DNA from 3 places in the Caulobacter sp. AVps18 genome. Region 2 is predicted to be linked to each of the others. Evidence: predicted binding sites of a transcription regulator. Region 2 holds the regulator's gene; each other region holds the start of a gene.
The links. Region 2 encodes LexA, which represses DNA repair genes until DNA is damaged. Its sites were predicted from a motif close to ATGTTCNCNANNTGTTCT; they were not measured.

Region 1: a site for LexA is predicted at 2,176-2,193, ahead of ssb (single-stranded DNA-binding protein). Genes of this name have one in related genera too.
Region 3: a site for LexA is predicted at 2,175-2,192, ahead of uvrA (excinuclease ABC subunit UvrA). Genes of this name have one in related genera too.

The regions. Positions count from the first base shown of each region.
Region 1 is NZ_CM178737.1:3,038,366-3,042,663, forward strand. It holds gene ACW179_RS13945 (hypothetical protein) at 1-1,003, shown strand, start outside; gene ACW179_RS13950 (hypothetical protein) at 1,062-1,742, shown strand; gene ACW179_RS13955 (hypothetical protein) at 1,757-2,143, shown strand; gene ssb (single-stranded DNA-binding protein) at 2,275-2,778, shown strand; gene ACW179_RS13965 (SPFH domain-containing protein) at 2,852-3,751, opposite strand; gene ACW179_RS13970 (hypothetical protein) at 3,931-4,298, shown strand, end outside.
Region 2 is NZ_CM178737.1:3,290,205-3,294,502, reverse strand. It holds gene trpC (indole-3-glycerol phosphate synthase TrpC) at 1-263, shown strand, start outside; gene ACW179_RS15020 (lysophospholipid acyltransferase family protein) at 373-942, shown strand; gene lepB (signal peptidase I) at 1,005-1,832, shown strand; gene lexA (transcriptional repressor LexA) at 2,222-2,926, shown strand; gene ACW179_RS15005 (peptidase inhibitor I78) at 3,011-3,349, opposite strand; gene ACW179_RS15000 (DNA polymerase III subunit chi) at 3,346-3,807, opposite strand; gene ACW179_RS14995 (leucyl aminopeptidase) at 3,816-4,298, opposite strand, start outside.
Region 3 is NZ_CM178737.1:4,425,145-4,429,442, forward strand. It holds gene ACW179_RS20140 (flagellar basal body P-ring protein FlgI) at 1-549, shown strand, start outside; gene ACW179_RS20145 (rod-binding protein) at 549-887, shown strand; gene ACW179_RS20150 (flagellar basal body protein) at 891-1,337, shown strand; gene ACW179_RS20155 (hypothetical protein) at 1,861-2,016, opposite strand; gene uvrA (excinuclease ABC subunit UvrA) at 2,271-4,298, shown strand, end outside.

The sequences.
Region 1 (4,298 bases), 250 kb from region 2:
CTACACCTCCAACGGCGCGCTGGGCATCCAGAACACAACCACGGCGGCCTCGGGTGGTTCCGACGGTTTCGTCGGCCGCGTTGCGCTGGATCTCTCCGACACCAGCGCCGACACCCTGGCCTACTATGGCGGCACGGGCGACGACACCGTCACCGGCATGGACGTGGCCAATGGTTCAGCCTGGCTGGTCGGCTCGGCCGGCAAGGACCTCGAAGGCCAGGCCACGGTCGGCGAGAAGGATGGCTATGTCGCCCAGATCGACGTCGCCACCGGCGGGGTCTCATGGTCACAGCGCCTGACCGGCAAGGACGGCTTCGCCACCCCGACCTCAATCTCGGTCGACAAGGCCGGTGCCAGCAGCCTGGACCTGTTTGGCCTGCCCAAGGGCGCGATGGACTACACGCAGTCTGAGCGCGTGGTCTCGGCCACGGCGGCGCGGGCGGGCGACACCTTCCAGATCCGCACCCGCGAGCGCGGGCCCCTGACCACCATCACCATCGACGCCAGGGACACGCTGGAAACCCTGGCCGACAAGATCAAGCGCGCCTCCGGCTTCAGCGCCAAGGTCGAGCAGTCCAGCGACGGCAACGCCCGCAAGCTCAAGATCAGCCCGGCTTACAACACCTCAACGGTCGAAATCCTGGCGGGGAAGGGGGGCACTGACGTCCTCCAGGCCCTCGGCCTGGCCGCTGGCGTCGTGCGCAGCACCAAGACCGAGAACGGCAAGACGGTTTCAGCTGACGGCGGCGGTCCGGTGTTTGGCCTGCAACTGCCGCCGGAACTTGATCTGATGAGCGAGGCAGGCCGAAAGAACGCCGCCTCGGTGCTGACCCGTTCCATGTCGGCCGTCCGCACCGCCTATCGCGAAATCGCCGACACCGCCCTGGGTGTGAACTCGTCGGCCGGCACCACCTCTGGCAAGACGGGCGGCACGGTTCCGACCTATCTGAAGAACCAGATTTCCAACTATCAGGCCGCATTGGACCGTCTGACGGGCGGATAGTCGGTTCCCGGCTCCTGTGACGCTTGAAAGCGTCATCCTTGCGTCGTAGCCAGAGAGCATGGAACTTCTGAAAGACCGACGGATCGTTTTGGCGGGCGGCGCGGCCCTGGCGCTGATCGCCGGGCTGGGCATCGCCATTGCGCTTGTCAGTGGCCAGGACAAGCAGACCGAGCCGCCTCCGGCCTCGCGAGCCGGCCTGATCGTTGAGACCGGTCGCGCCGACGACACCAAGCTGGACCCCGCCCGACCTCTGCGCTGCTTCGTCGGCGGCCAGTTCGTTGGCGAGACCACCCTGGCGGAATGCGCCAAGAAGAACGGTGTGGCCACCGGCGCGCTCGACGTCGGCGTCGACGAGACCGGTGCCCTGGCCGCTGCTGATCAGGCCGGCATGGTCCTGACGCCGCTGCCGCCGACAGTCGATGCCCCGCCAACGCCTATGCCGTCCATGCCCGGTCCTGCGCCGGTTCCGTCCACCGCCACCGTCAGCGCGCCTCTGGCCGCCTGCTGGCGCTATGCCGGTAACGAATGGCGCCGCCTGCCGGGAGACATTACCCTCAATGCCTGCGCCCAGACCCTGTTCGCCGGCCGTTGCGAGAAGACCGGCGGGGCCACATATGGGCGTTGGGGCGAGGAAACCCTGCGTCTCGTGCCAGGTCGCGTCGAGGCGTCTTCGGACAATCGCTCCTTCCATTCCGTGATCGACCAGGGACCGAACTGCTCGATCCCGGTCGCCGGCTAAGACGAGTCACCGCCATGCGTCGTCCGTTCCTGATCGCCGTTTCCGTCGCTGCCGCCGCCCTGGCCCTCTCGGCCTGCGAAAAGCAGATCAAGGCCCCGTTCGAGCAGGGCGTCTGCTTCCAGGTGGCGACCAACAAGGACAAGACGCTGCGTTTCAATCCGGTGGCGCGCAACGTCGCGTCGATGGAACTGTGCGCCGCCGAGCTTGAGGGGATGCGGGTGCGGTTCGTCCGGATGGGCAGCCCCAACCGTACGCTTGTCGGCTCTTACCAGGGCAGCTTCATCTTCCTGGAGAAGGAAGGCATCTATCTGGGCCAGACCTATGACGGTGCGCGCTTCATGTCGCTGGTCCGCACCGGCGATGGCCGTCTGGCCGTGCCGGGTGCCGTGCAGCGTCAGTAGAACGCCGCTCTCCCGCTCAACGGCGATCCACAAGAACGTATTGAGAACAAATTGTCTTGACGTTCCGGGGTCGTTAACGTCCTGATCAGATTCCGGCGCAAGGGTCGCCGGGCGAGATCAAGGTCGAAACGATGGCGGGCAGCGTCAACAAGGTCATTCTGGTGGGCAACCTCGGGGCCGATCCCGAAATTCGCAGCCTGGGTTCGGGCGATCGCGTCGCCAACCTGCGCCTGGCCACTTCGGAAAGCTGGCGCGACCGCACGACGGGCGAGCGCAAGGAAAAGACCGAGTGGCACCGCGTCGTGATCTTCAACGACAACCTTGTGAAGGTGGCCGAGCAGTACCTCAAGAAGGGCTCGACGATCTATATCGAGGGCGCGATCCAGACCCGCAAATGGACCGACAATACCGGCGCTGAAAAGTACTCCACCGAGATCGTGCTGCAGAAGTTCCGTGGTGAACTGACCATGCTGGGCGGCCGAGGCGACGGCGCAGGCATGTCGTCGGGCGGTGATGACGGTTATTCCAGCGGCGGCGGTGGCGGTGGTGGTTACGGCGGCGGCGCCCCGCGCAGCCAGCCCAGCGGCCCGCGCGAGAGCTTCTCGGCCGACCTGGACGACGAAATCCCTTTCTAGGCTCACGCCTGAAGCGACCAGAACGTCACGGGGCGGTCTCCTTGCGGAGGCCGCCCCGTTTTGTTGCGGGCGATCAATCGATCTTGATGAACGGCGTCGAGCCGCCGGTGACCTTGGGCAGGACGCCGTCCCACTTCTCGATGGCCTGCTGTTGCAGCACCTGCGGGTTCGAGCGCAGGGCTTCGCCCTTGATCCGGATGGCCTCTGCCTCGCCCTTGGCGCGGGCGACGGCGGCGTTGGCCAGGGCGGTTTCCTTGGCCTCCAGGGCCTTGGCGGCCAGGGCTTCCTGCTCCAGCTGCGTTTTGCGCTGCATCTGGTCGATGACGGCGGTCGGGTAGCGGATCGAGCCGATCCAGTCGAGCTGCGAGACATTCACCCCGTGCCGGGCCCACTTGCCGGCCACCCGCGCATAGGCCTTCTGGATCACCATCTGCCGTCCGCCGCTATAGAGTGTTTCGACCCCGACCCGCTCGGCTTCGGCCGCCACGGCCGAGCGCACGTCATTGCGGATCGGGCCGTCCAGCAACTGGTCGAAGGTCAGGCGATAGGTCTGATAGAGGGCCGGTGCCGAGGCCGGGTTGACCTGCATGGTCACCGAGACGTCGGCGGTCATCGGCAGGCCGGTATTGTCGGAGAAGGTGATCTCCTCGTTCTCGTTGCCGCGCTCGTCTTTTTCCCGGGTGTAGCTATAGGTGCGCTGGATTACCGGGTACTGCACGATGCGTTCGCCGATGCCGCGCAGATACCAGCGGGCGGGCAGGGCCTCGGGCGCAACGCCCGCGCCGGCCCCGAGGGTGCGGATCTTGACGCCCACATTGCCGGGCTCGACCGTGGTGCTGTGGCCGATGACCTGGCAGCCACCGATCAGCAGGAGAAAGCCGACGGCTCCGGCGATCAGGGTGCGCTTAACGGCGGCGGGGTTTGTCGGCGGCCTGGCGGGCTTGCCCGGTTTGCCGAAAGGGGAATGTTCGATGTCGCTCACCATCGGTCTTTCTCGTTTTTCGATCCTGCTGGGTATGGGGCGAGGATTCGGCGCTGGCGTCTTGCCTGCAGTGCTGTTGGATGTATTTTGAATTGCAGTTCTTTTTCATTGCGCGCGAAGCGCGTGTCCGGTGAGGCGGCGTCATGCGCAAGGCGTTTCGAGCGGGAATTATGATCGGCGGGCTGCTTTTGGCCACGCCGACGCTGGCCCAGACGTCAGCACCAGACCCTGCACCAGCACCAGCGGCCTCCGGCAGCGCCGATATCGACCCCGTCACCGTCAAGGCTGCCAATCGCAAGCGGGTGCTGGCCTTCGCGCGCGAGGTCTCGGCGCTGAGCGGCGAACAGATTTCCCGCCGACCGCTGCGGCTTTGTCCGCTGGTCGCGGGGGCACCGCGTGAGGTGAACACCTATGTCGCGGCGCGTCTTCGCGAGGTCGGTCAGGCGGTGTCGATCTCCTTCGAAGACAAGGCGTGCCGGCCCAACCTTCTGATCCTGTTTTCCCGCGAACCCGACGTGATGCTCACCCAGGCGCGACG
Region 2 (4,298 bases):
AGATGGACCGGGCCGGAAAGCTGGGCTCCACCCTGGTGGGCATCAATAATCGCGACCTGAAGAGCTTCGTCGTCGATCTGGCCGTGACCGAGCGCCTCGCCGCGCAGGCTCCGGCCGACGCCCTGCTGGTGACCGAAAGCGGCGTTTTCGTCCTCGACGACGTGGTGCGCATGGAAGCGGCCGGTGCCAAGGCCATGCTGGTGGGCGAAAGCCTGATGCGTCAGGCCGATGTGGCCGGGGCCACCCGCGCGCTGATCGGCTGAGCCGGTTCCATAAGGGCTGGCGCTGAGCCTTCGGTCCAGCCAACCTGTCGACTCAAGACGTCCCGACGCCGCGCGCGTACAGAGACGCGCCCAGGGAGAGGACAAGCCGATGAGCCCTATCGCTCGACTGGTGAAATGGGCCTTGGCCACCTTCTTCCGGCTTCAGGGCTGGACGGTGGAGGGCCAGGCCCCTGCGTCACGCAAGTGTGTGATCATCGCGGCGCCCCACACCAGCAACTGGGACTTTGTCTATTTCATCGGCGCAACCGACGCCCTGGACCTCAATCTCAGTTTCATGGGCAAGGCCTCGCTATTCCGCTGGCCATTTGCCGGGGTGATGCGCGACCTGGGCGGCGTGCCTATCGACCGTTCGCAATCGCGCGACACCGTATCGGCCATGGCGGATGAGTTCGCGCGACGCGACGAATTCATGCTGACCATCGCGCCCGAAGGGACGCGCGGCAAGGCGCGGCAGTGGAAAACAGGCTTCTACAACATCGCCTTGAAGGCGCAGGTCCCGATGGTCTGCGGGATGATGGACTATCGGCGAAAGGTTGTGAGCCTGGGCGAAGCGATCATGCCGTCAGGCGACTATGACAAGGACATGGCGCTGCTGGCGGCAATCTACAGCAGTTGCAGCCCCAAACATCCGGAACTGGCGACCAGCCTGAAGACGTAAAGCGCCACGATTTGGCCAAGCTGCGCCGGTTCTACTGCAGGCTTGAACGCCAGGGGGATCCGATGAGCGACGACACAAACACTGCCCGCAAACCGACCCTGCTGGCCGAAGTCCTGGATTGGGCGCGTTTCTTCGCGCTCACGGCGGCGATCCTGCTGGTGCCGCGCACGGTGCTGGCCCAGCCCTTCATGATCCCGTCAGGCTCGATGGAGCCGACCCTGGAGATTGGCGACAGGATCCTGGTGTCGAAATACGCCTATGGCTGGAGCCGCCATTCCCTGCCCTTCAGCCCGCCGCTGGGCCATGGACGCCTGGCAGGGCGAGAGCCTGCACGCGGCGACATCGTTGTCTTCAAGCGACCGGGCGATGGCCGAACCGACATCATCAAGCGGCTGGTCGGTCTGCCGGGCGACCGCATCCAGGTTCGCGGCGGTGTTCTGACGATCAATGGCGCGCCCGTCGGGCAGACGCCGATGGCGGTGCGGGTCAAGTCGGATCACGGCTACCCCGTTGTGGTCGAGGAGGCCGCCGAGACCCTGCCCAATGGCCGAACCTATCTGACCCACTCGCAAGGCCCGCGCACGGCGGCGGCCAATACCGGCGTCTATCAGGTGCCGGCAGGCTGCTATTTCATGATGGGCGACAATCGCGACAACTCGGTCGACAGCCGCTTCGATCCGGGTTCGATCCGGCCCGGCGACGCCCGCTGCGCCTGGGATACCGCCCTGGATCAATATCTGCCGCCCGAGACCGGGATGGGCTTCGTCCCGGCCGAGAACCTGGTGGGCCGGGCCGAGCGTGTGCTGTTTTCCTGGCAAAGCGGCCAGGGCCCGCGCTGGAGCCGCACCTTCAAGAGCCTTTCGGCGGGCACCGGGGCTCCCCGGGCCTGAAGCGAATCGAGTCGGAAAGCGCGCCGATTCGCCGCTTCCGGGTCGTGACGCCTGGGTGCGAGCCCGGGCGGCTGCGTGATTGCATGGCTCTGCAGCCCCGTTGATCCTCGCTAGAAACGCCAGGACCACGCCTGACAGGATGTTTGTGCAAAGGTGATTTGCGCACCCGACAGCCGGATGATGTTCCGGGCACTATCTTCTGATTTAACAGCTAAATTCGCCGCACTGCTTCTGCAAGTGTCCCGTGGCGCGCCCCGCCTATACGCGCAGGCAGGGGCGTTCCGGGACCGCGTCGCGGCGGTCTGTTGCGTCAACTTGACATTAAGGAAGAACGCCTAGAGAACATTCCAACGGTTTGCGGTTTGTTCCGCGTCTTGGTCGAGGCCGACATGCTCACGCGCAAGCAGCACGAACTGCTGATGTTCATTCACGAACGCATCAAGGAGAGCGGCGTTTCGCCCTCCTTCGACGAGATGAAGGAAGCCCTGGACCTGGCGTCCAAGTCGGGCATTCACCGCCTGATCACAGCGCTGGAAGAACGCGGCTTCATCCGACGCCTGGCCCACCGGGCCCGGGCGCTGGAGGTGGTGAAGCTGCCGCAACAGGCCACGACCGCGGCGCCGCCCAAGGGGCGAGGCACGTTCAAGCCGCAGGTCTTCGAAGGTGGCGGCGCGCCGCCGGCCGCTGCGCCCTCGGCTGCACCGGCCAATGACAGCCGCGACCTGCCGATCCTGGGCAAGATCGCCGCCGGTACGCCCATCGACGCCATCCAGCACGAGCGCGATCGCCTGCCGGTACCCGAATCCATGCTGGGCGGCGGCGAGCACTATGTTCTCGAGGTTCAGGGCGACTCGATGATCGAGGCCGGCATCCTTGACGGCGACTATGTGATCATCAGGAAGGGCGACACCGCCAATTCCGGCGAGATCGTCGTTGCCCTGGTCGGCGAGGAGGCCACCCTCAAGCGCTTGCGCAAGAGGGGCGGCTCCATCGCCCTCGAAGCCGCCAATCCCAAGTACGAGACCCGCATCTTCGGTCCGGACCAGGTTGAGGTTCAGGGCAAGCTGGTGGGTCTGATCCGCCGCTATCACTAATCCTGGCTGACAGTCTGACAACAGAACGCCCCCGGCCAAGGTCGGGGGCGTTTTGCGTTCCGGGTCAGGACGATTGGAAGCGCCCTACCCGCACTTGACCTCTTTGACGATGCCCGTGTCGGCATCGAACAGGATGTTCAGGCGGTCGGGCCGGAAATCCATGGTCACCGGGCAGGTGGTGCAGGCCACACGCCAGCGGGTGGGATCAACGGGGGCCGGCAGGTCGGTGCGGATCTTGCCGACATAGGCATTGGCCTCATTCATCCCGCACTGGTCCTTGGGCTGGGGCGGCGCAATGGCGACCGGCGGCGGGGCAACGGGCGTCTCGGGCGGCGGCAAGGGAGCCGGAGGCGGCGTGCTGGAGCACGAGGCAGCGCCCAGCAGCACGGCGACGCCAAGGCCCGCCAGGATCGATCGCTTCATGCCTGCTTCTCCCAACCGCGTTCAGAACCCTGGCGCCAGTACGACACCGGATGACCGGCCTTCTTGAAGATCGTCCAGCGCCCCCGTGCGGTTCCCAGGGCGGCCTCGTCACGGCCATCAAACAGCAGGATGCAGCGCGCATAGCCCGCCAGGTCGCCGGGCTCTGCCCCGTCGATCAGGAAAATGGCGTCGCCGGCATTGGCATTGTCCAGGGCCGTGGTCAGCAGGACCGGCTGGCGCTCGGCCATCGGTTCGCCGGCCAGACCGTGCGGCAGGAACGCGTCGTCGCGAAAGGTCCAAAGATGCGCGTCCAGCGCCTCCAGCCGGCGGGCATCGACGCCCCGCACCAGGGCCTTCCAGCCCCGGCCAAGGGTCTTCTCCAGCAGTTCGGGCAGCACCTGATCGGCGCTGCTCCGCTCCAGATGGTAGAACCAGACCTCGCAAGGGCTTTCAGCCATGGGCGCGATCAGCTCTCATAGGCGTCGGCGACCAGTCGGTTCAGCAGCCGTACGCCGAAGCCCACCGCACCGTCGGGAACGGTCGGGTCTGTCGAAGGCTTGCGCCAGGCGACGGAGGCGATGTCGAGGTGCGCCCAGGGCACGCCGTTGACGAACTTCTGCAGGAACAGTCCCGCCGTGATCGAACCGGCCGGGCGCCCGCCGATGTTCTTCATGTCGGCGATGGGGCTTTCGATCTGCTTTTCGTAAGCCGCCGGTAGGGGCATGCGCCACAGCTTCTCGCGCTCTGCATTGCCAGCCGCGAGAAGTTTTTCTGACAAGCCGTCGTTATTGCTGAACAAACCGGCGTAGTCATGACCCAGCGAAATGATGATCGCGCCGGTCAGGGTGGCCAGGTCGATCATGAACTGCGGCTTGAAACGCTCTTGCGTGTACCAGAGCGCGTCGGCCAGGACGAGGCGGCCCTCGGCGTCGGTATTGATGACCTCGAT
Region 3 (4,298 bases), 1.1 Mb from region 2:
GAGATGGGCGAGCTGCGCATGACCCTGCGCAATCCCGACTTCACCACCTCGCGCCGGATCGCTGACGCCATCAACGGCCGCTATCCCCGCAGCGCCCAGGCCCAGAACCCGACCATCGTCGCCGTTCGCCCGCCGGCCGGCATGGACATGATCAGCTTCATCACCGCCATCGAGAACCTGGAAGTCGAGCCCGACGGTCCGGCCAAGGTGATCATCGACGAGGTGGCCGGCGTCATCGTCATGGGCGACCATGTGCGCATCAGCAAGGTGGCCATCGCCCAGGGCAACCTGACCATCTCGGTGCAGGAAAGCCCGGCCGTCAGCCAGCCCGCCCCCTTCAGCCAGGGCCAGACCGCCGTGGTTCCCCAGTCGACCGTCAATGTCGAGGAGGAGAAGGGCAAGCAGTTGATCACGCTCGAAGCCGGGGCGTCGCTGAAGAGCCTGGTCGGCGGCCTCAACGCCCTGGGCGTGACCCCGCGCGACATGATCTCGATCCTGCAGGCGGTGAAGGCCGCCGGCGCCCTGCAAGCCGACATCGAGGTGATGTGATGAGCGCCCTGACCTCTACCCCCCTGGCCCTCACCGCCCCGCCGATCACCGGCCTGCAGGCCTCGGCGACCGGACCGATGTCGGCCGCTGAACTGGCCAAGCGCGGCCAGATCAAGGAAACCGCCAACAAGTTCGAGGCCTCGTTCCTGTCGGTGATGATGCAGTCGATGTTCGAGGGGGTGAAGACCTCCGAGCCGTTCGGCGGCGGCCAGGCCGAGGACATGTTCAAGTCCCTGCTGACCGAGGCCATGGCCAAGGAAGTCACCAAGGCCGGCGGGGTGGGCCTGGCCTCCAGTGTCCAGCGCGAAATGCTCAAACTCCAAGGCTTGAAGGACTAGACCATGGCCCTTGCCGCCAATGATCCCAATGACCGCGTCGACCAGCTGGTGCTGCTGACCGAGCGCCTGACCGACCTGATCGCCAAGGAGGCCAATGCCTTCGAAACCCACCGCCCGCAGGAGGCGGCCCAGTATGTCGAGGAAACGGCAAAACTGGCCAATCTCTACCGCTACGAGTCGGCGCGGGTGCGGGCCAATATCGCCCTGGTCTCCGGCGCCGATCCGGCCCTGCGCCAGCGCCTGATCCGCGCCACCGAAGCCTTCGACGCCGTGCTGGCCCGCCAGGCCCGCGCCCTGAACGCCGCCAAGACCGTCACCGAAGGCCTGGTCAAGGCCGTCGCCGAAGAGATCGCCAACCAGCGCGCTCCGGCCTCGGGCTATGGCGCCGGCGCGCGGATGAACAACCCGGTGTCCAGCGGCACGGCGATCACGCTGAACAAGAAGGCCTGAGGCGAGGCCGCAGGCCAGCCGCCGACTGCGCGGCGAGGAACTGACCAAGGCCAGCGACAGGGCGGGCCTCACCGTGCTGACCGCGCCGCAGGACGGGGTGATCCAGCAGATGCAGGTCCACACCCTGGGCGCGGTGGTCAAACCGGCTGATCCGCGTCGCGCACATCCTTAAATCTCACGCAGGCCAGCGTGCCGGACAGGACAGGCCTGTTCGGCGATCATCTCGCCGTGGGGTTTCGGGAGGGCCCCCTTCGGAGCGAAGGTGTGGGCGCCAGTCCAATAGATCGCCGTCATTCCCGCCCTTGTGGCGGGAACCTCTCGTACCGCCGCAGGTGCGGAAGGGGCGAAGTGCGCGCGCACTTCGCTGGCACTTCACGTGCAAGCTGAAGCAGGGGTTCCCGCCACAAGGGCGGGAATGACGGTAGGTATGGGGATACGCCGCGTGAGGCGGACCACTCACGTCTTTCCCCTGCCCGTCCGCGTTATGGGGGAACGGGGCAAAATGGAGATCTGTAAGGTGTCGCTAGTTGGGAACCGTGGTCACCAGCACATAGATCAGCGAACCGACGCCGATCGTGAAGGTCCAGAAGTCCTTCTCGGCCGAGCGGGGCTTTGGACCCTTGACCTTCTTGCCCTTGTCCGCCTTCCCGCTCGCGGGGGCCTTGGCCGCCTTGCTCATCGCGCTCTCCGTTGGAGGCGATTAGAGCGGGCGGGGCTGAAGATGGCGCTTCCGAAGGCGGTTAACCGGCGTGAACCCTGTTGCAAACGCCAGCGCCGGAGCCCCTCCCCTGCTGACACCTGCTGTCAGCAGCCCACGCCGCCGGGCGCATGCGACATTTGTTCCCAACTTGTTCTTGTGTTAATCGGCGTGCCGAGCCCTACATATAGCCGCTGCGCTGCACCCTCCCCGCAGCCACATGCGTTCCGGACATCATGGCTGAACAACTGAACTTCATCCGCGTGCGCGGTGCCCGCGAGCACAATCTGAAAGACGTCAGCGTCGATATTCCACGCGGCGAGCTGGTGGTGCTGACCGGGCTGTCGGGCTCGGGCAAGAGCTCGCTGGCGTTCGACACCATCTATGCCGAGGGCCAAAGGCGCTATGTCGAGAGCCTGTCGGCCTATGCGCGCCAGTTCCTGGAGCTGATGAGCAAGCCGGACGTCGACCTGATCGAGGGCCTGTCGCCGGCCATCTCGATCGAGCAGAAGACGACGTCGAGGAACCCGCGCTCGACCGTCGGCACGGTCACCGAGATCCACGACTATATGCGCCTTTTGTGGGCGCGGGTCGGCACGCCCTATTCGCCCGCGACGGGTCTGCCCATCGAGAGCCAGACCATCAGCCAGATGGTCGACAAGATCACCGTCCTGCCCGAGGGCACGCGCCTCTATCTGCTGGCCCCGGTCGTGCGCGACCGCAAGGGCGAGTACAAGAAGGAGATCGCCGAGTGGCAGAAGGCCGGCTTCCAGCGGCTGAAGATCGACGGCGAATACTACCCCATCGAAGACGCCCCGGCGCTGGACAAGAAGTTCAAGCACGACATCGACGTGGTCGTGGACCGCATCGTCACCAAGCCCGACATGGAGCAGCGGCTGGCCGACTCCATCGAGCAGGCCCTGCGACTGGCCGACGGCCTGGCCGTGGCCGAGTGGGCGACAATCGCCGAGGGCGAGAAGGAACCGCGCCGGCTGCTGTTCTCCGAGCGCTTCGCCTGTCCGGTCAGCGGTTTCACCATCGCCGAGATCGAGCCGCGGCTGTTCTCGTTCAACAATCCGGCGGGCGCCTGCCCGGCCTGCGACGGCCTGGGCGCCAAGCTGGCCTTCGACGCCGACATGGTGATCCCCGACAAGGACAAGAGCCTGCACAAGGGCGCGGTGGCGCCGTGGGCCAAGGGCCCCTCGCCGCTCTATACCCAGACCCTGCAAGCCCTGGCCCGGCACTATGGCTTCTCGATGGATGAGCCCTGGCACAAGCTGCCGGCCACGGCCCGCGACGTGGTCCTGTTCGGGTCCAAGGGCCAGAAGATCAAGTTCGTCTATGACGACAATGCCCGCAAATACGAGGTCGACAAGCCGTTTGAGGGCGTGTTGCCCAACCTCGAACGCCGCTGGCGCGAGACCGACAGCGCCTGGGTTCGGGAAGAACTGGGCCGCTACCAGTCCGACACCCCCTGCGAGGTCTGCCACGGCAAGCGCCTGAAGCCTGAGGCCCTGGCGGTGAAGATCGCGGGTATGGATATCGCCCAGGTCTCTCAGTTGGCCATCCGTCCGGCCAAGGACTGGTTCGCCGGGCTGGAGGGCCAGTTCACCGACAAGCAGATGGAAATCGCCCGGCGGATCCTGAAGGAAATCAATGACCGCCTGCGGTTCCTGGTCGATGTGGGGCTGGACTATCTGAACCTCTCACGCGGCTCGGGCACGTTGTCGGGCGGCGAGAGCCAGCGCATCCGCCTGGCCAGCCAGATCGGCTCGGGCCTGACCGGCGTGCTCTATGTGCTGGACGAGCCGTCGATCGGCCTGCACCAGCGCGACAACACCCGCCTGTTGCAGTCGCTGCAGGGCCTGCGCGATCTGGGCAACTCCGTACTCGTCGTCGAGCACGACGAGGAAGCCATCATGACCGCCGACCATGTCATCGACATGGGTCCGGCGGCCGGGGTGCATGGCGGCCAGATCATCGCCCAGGGCAAGCCGGCCGACATCATGGCCAATCCCGACAGCATCACCGGCCAGTACCTGACCGGCGCGCGCGAGATCGAGGTGCCGCAGGAGCGCCGCCCGATCAACAAGAAGAAGATGCTGAAGGTCATCGGGGCCACCGGCAACAACCTCAAGGGCGTGACCGGCGAGATCCCCATCGGCACCTTCACCTGCATCACCGGCGTTTCCGGTGGCGGCAAGTCGACCTTCACCATCGAGACCCTCTACAAGGCCGCCGCCCGTCGGCTGAACAATGCCAGC